2 regions of the Bradyrhizobium sp. AUGA SZCCT0182 genome follow, and region 1 is predicted to be linked to the other one. Evidence: predicted binding sites of a transcription regulator. Region 1 holds the regulator's gene; the other holds the start of a gene.
What was found. The regulator PhoB, encoded in region 1, activates phosphate uptake and scavenging genes when phosphate is short. The targets are predictions, from matches to a motif close to TGTCATNNANCTGTCAT.
Positions count from the first base shown of each region.

Region 1 (2,199 bases):
CACCATCGCCATCGTGACCCATAACATGCAGCAGGCGGCGCGCGTCTCGGACAAGACCGCCTTCATGTATCTCGGTGAACTGGTCGAATTCGACGACACCAACAAGATTTTCACCTCGCCGAGCGACCGACGCACCCAGGATTACATTACCGGCCGGTTCGGCTAAGCGCACATCGCGAGGAGAAGACAATGGCTTCAGAGCATACCGCGAAGGCGTTCGACAGCGATCTTCAGGAATTGACCCGCCTGGTCGCCGAAATGGGCGGCCTTGCCGAACGCATGATCACCGAATCCGTCGATGCCTTGATCCGGCGCGACGTTGCGCTGGGAAAACGCGTCGTCGCCTCCGACGCCGAGATCGACCGCCTGCAGCACCTGATCGAGGAACGCGCGGTGCTGACGATTGCCCGCCGCCAGCCGATGGCCATCGACCTGCGCGAGATCGTCGGCGCCATGCGGGTGGCCACCGATCTGGAACGGATCGGCGACCTCGCCAAGAACATGGGCAAGCGCGTCGCGGCGCTGGAGAACGATTTCCAGCCGCTGAAACTGATCCGCGGTCTCGAACACATGACCGATCTGGTGCAGTCGCAGGTCAAGTCCGTGCTTGACGCCTACGCGTCGCACGACCTGCCGGCGGCGATGGCGGTCTGGAAGGGCGACGAGGAAGTCGACGCCATCTGCACCTCGCTGTTCCGCGAACTCCTGACCTACATGATGGAAGATCCGCGCAACATCTCGTTCTGTATCCATCTGATGTTCTGCGCCAAGAACATCGAGCGGATCGGCGACCATGCCACCAACATCGCCGAGACCGTGTTCTACATGATCGAAGGCCAGCAGATCCTCGACAAGCGCCCGAAGGGCGACATGACGAATTTTGCCACGACTGTGCCGGGAAACTAGTTACTGAACTGACAGCGGAACGAGAGACGTTTTTCGCGTATCGACAGCGCGTCAAAACACAAGAGGCTTACATAGATGAACGCACGCATTCTGGTGGTTGAAGACGAGGAAGCGCTCACCACGCTTCTGCGCTACAACCTCGATGCCGAAGGCTATGAGGTCGAAACCGTCGCCCGCGGTGACGACGCCGATACACGGTTGAAGGAGCGGGTGCCCGACCTGATCGTGCTGGACTGGATGCTGCCGGGCCTGTCCGGCATCGAACTGTGCCGCCGCTTAAGGGCGCGGCCGGAGACCAAGGCGCTGCCGATCATCATGCTGACCGCGCGCGGCGAGGAAAGCGAACGGGTGCGGGGGCTGGCGACCGGCGCCGACGACTACATCGTAAAACCCTTTTCGGTGCCGGAGCTGCTGGCGCGGGTGAAGGGCCTGTTGCGGCGGGCGAGCCCGGAGCGGCTGGCCACCGTGCTGACCTATGGCGATATCGAACTCGACCGCGAGAAGCGCCGCGTCGCGCGCTCGGGCCGTCCGATCGATCTCGGCCCCACCGAATATCGCCTGCTGGAGTTTTTCCTGGAACATCCCGGCCGCGTATTCAGCCGCGAGCAACTGCTCGACAGCGTCTGGGGCCGCGACATCTACATCGACGAGCGTACCGTCGACGTCCATATCGGCCGCCTGCGCAAACTGCTCAACCCCGGCCGCGAACAGGACCCGATCCGCACCGTGCGCGGCGCCGGCTACGCGCTGGATGATCGGTTCGCGAAGGTGGAGTAGCCAATACTCCATCGTCGTCCCGGCGAAGGCCGGGACCCATAACCACAAGTATCGATTTTTGAAGCGAGCTGGAGCTCCAGCCAAGCCTAACCACGATCGCCTGTGGTTATGGGTCCCTGCGTTCGCAGGGACGACAGCGGATATTTTCCGCGTAGCTGATGCGCAGCCCTTACCTGGTCGGCTTCGGCGCCGGGCGGCGGCGATCGGAGGCCGGCTGATAGGCGATGCGCGAGTGATGCGCGCAATAGGGCAGGCTGCTGAGCGCCTTGCCGCCGCAGAAAAAGAATTCCGAGCTGGAGGGGTCGCCGATCGGCCAGTGGCAGGTGGCCTCGTTCAATTCGAGCAGCGTCAGCCGCTGGCTCATCGGCACCACATTGTCGTAGGCGACCGGATCCGGCTCCATCTCCACCTCGAAGGCGTGGGCCAGCGCGGTGTTGCCGCGCGACACCGGGCGCGCCACCCGCATCATCTGCTGGGCGGGGCGCGCCTTGCGCTGACGCGGCGCGGCCGAGGAGG
Region 1 covers NZ_JAFCLY010000001.1:484,864-487,062, forward strand. The annotation lists gene pstB (phosphate ABC transporter ATP-binding protein PstB) at 1-166, shown strand, start outside; gene phoU (phosphate signaling complex protein PhoU) at 190-906, shown strand; gene phoB (phosphate regulon transcriptional regulator PhoB) at 982-1,683, shown strand; gene JQ611_RS02280 (GcrA family cell cycle regulator) at 1,853-2,199, opposite strand, start outside.

Region 2 (2,199 bases), on a different contig from region 1:
CGGCGTAGTCGTTGGCAATGCGCAGCGTGACCTTCACGCCGAGCTCTTTGGATAGATAGGCGACGAACGGTGCCCAGCGTTCGGTCACGCCCGAGGCGTTTTCCGCCGGCACGACGGCGAAGGTCAGTTCCGGATATTTGCCCTTCCAGTCCTGCGCAGAGGCGGCGGAGGCCGAAAACGCCAGCGCGGCTGCGCCGGCCAGAACGATACGACGATTGATCATGGTGTGCCCTCTTGTTGTGTTGATTTTTTCGGCCGTTTGCAGGTTTGCAATCGGCCGCCCTGTTACAGAAGAACGCTCAGGCCGCCGCCGCAGTGCCCAGCTCAGGGACGGCAGCACCACCAGGCGCATGTGCGGGTGCAGCGCCCATGACGTCGTTGGCTTCGAGATCGTAAAGCTCGCGCGCGATGAGATCCGTCAGCGTCGCCGGCGCCCCATCGAACACGATGCGGCCCGCGGACATGCCGATCAGGCGGTCGCAATAGGTCCGCGCCAGGTCGAGCGAATGCAGATTGCAGATCACGGTGATGCCGAAATGCTTGTTGATGCGCAGCAGCGCATCCATCACGATCCGCGTGTTGCGTGGATCGAGCGAAGCGATCGGCTCATCGGCGAGAATGATATCCGGCTCCTGCACCAGCGCACGCGCGATCGCGACCCGCTGCTGTTGACCTCCGGAAAGCTGGTCGGCGCGCTGGGCTGCAAGCGAAGCCATGTCGAACTGCTCGAGCGCCGACATCGCTAGCGCCTTGTCCCGTTCGGGCCAGGTTTGCGTCAGCGAACGCCAGGACGGGATTTCGGCGAGCCGCCCCATCAGCACATTGGTCAGCACGTCGAGCCGGCCGACCAGATTGAACTGCTGAAAGATCATCGCCGAGCGGGCGCGCCATTGCCGCAAATCCTTGCCGCGCAGCGCGGTGACGTCGACGCCTTCGAACAGGATGCGGCCTTCGGAAGGCTCAGCGAGGCGATTGATCATCCGCAGCAGCGTCGACTTGCCGGCACCGGAGCGGCCAATCACGCCGACAAAGCTACCGGGCGCGATCGAGAATGACGCATCATCCACTGCGGCTTTTGTGCCGAAACGGCACGTCAAACCTTCCACCACCAGCATGCAATGCTCCAGAATCCCGACCGTGGACCATCGCTAACGATTGGATTTTACAGTTGTGTGACAACCGCGACACGGTGCAGCGACCGTCCACACCCGCGAACACCCGCGACATCAGTCATGCAACCGTCACGAAGATGTCATCATGCCCGTTGATGAGGTGCCATCGTGACACCATCTTTGTCGCGGAGAGACGCCCGTATGGCCGGCAAAATGCTTTCAGTCGACCCGACCGTCGATCCCACGGCGAAATTGCACGACGCCCAGCTTGGTGCCTATTGCGAAGTCGGCGCGCGCACGATCCTGCATGAAGTGTCGATGGACGACTATTCCTACGTCGTCAACGACGCCCAGATCACCTACACTTCCATCGGCAAATTCTGCTCGATCGCGGCGATGACCCGGATCAACCCCGGCAACCACCCGATGCACCGCGCGACGCAGGCGCACTTCACGTACCGGGCCAGCGCCTATTTTCCCGGCGAGAGCGCCGACGCCGGGTTCTTCGAATGGCGGCGCGCGCACCACATCCATATCGGCCATGACGTCTGGATCGGGCATGGCGCGATCATCCTGCCCGGCCGCAACGTCGGCACCGGCGCGGTGATCGCCGCCGGCGCGATCGTGACCAAGGACGTCCCGGCCTACACCATCGTCGGCGGAAATCCGGCGCGGCCGATCAAACGGCGGTTCTCGGAAGATGTCGCCGGTCGGCTCGCCGAGCTTGCCTGGTGGAATTGGGACCATGAGACGCTGCGCCGCGCCCTACCCGATTTCCGCAAGCTCACGGTCGAGGATTTTCTGGCAAAATACGAAGCAGGCGCGGGCTCCGTCCGCGCGCAGATCAGGCATCAGGGTGCAGCATCGTGACTGACATTTTCATCGAAGGCGGCCGGGCCCTGCTCGGCCACGAAATCCACGAGACCTCGCTGCGGATCGCAGGCCGTGACATCAGCGCCATCGGCGCCGACCAGGGCCGCGCTTCGCCGGGCATCGACGCCGGCGGCTTGCTGGTGCTGCCTGGGATCGTCGATCTTCATGGCGATGCGTTTGAACGGCAGATGATGCCGCGCCCGGGCGTCGATTT
Region 2 covers NZ_JAFCLY010000008.1:127,568-129,766, forward strand. The annotation lists gene phnD (phosphonate ABC transporter substrate-binding protein) at 1-223, opposite strand, end outside; gene phnC (phosphonate ABC transporter ATP-binding protein) at 300-1,115, opposite strand; gene JQ611_RS11670 (chloramphenicol acetyltransferase) at 1,314-1,982, shown strand; gene JQ611_RS11675 (alpha-D-ribose 1-methylphosphonate 5-triphosphate diphosphatase) at 1,979-2,199, shown strand, end outside.
Region 2: phnC (phosphonate ABC transporter ATP-binding protein) is a predicted target of PhoB. The motif match lies at 1,229-1,245, and genes of this name have one in related genera.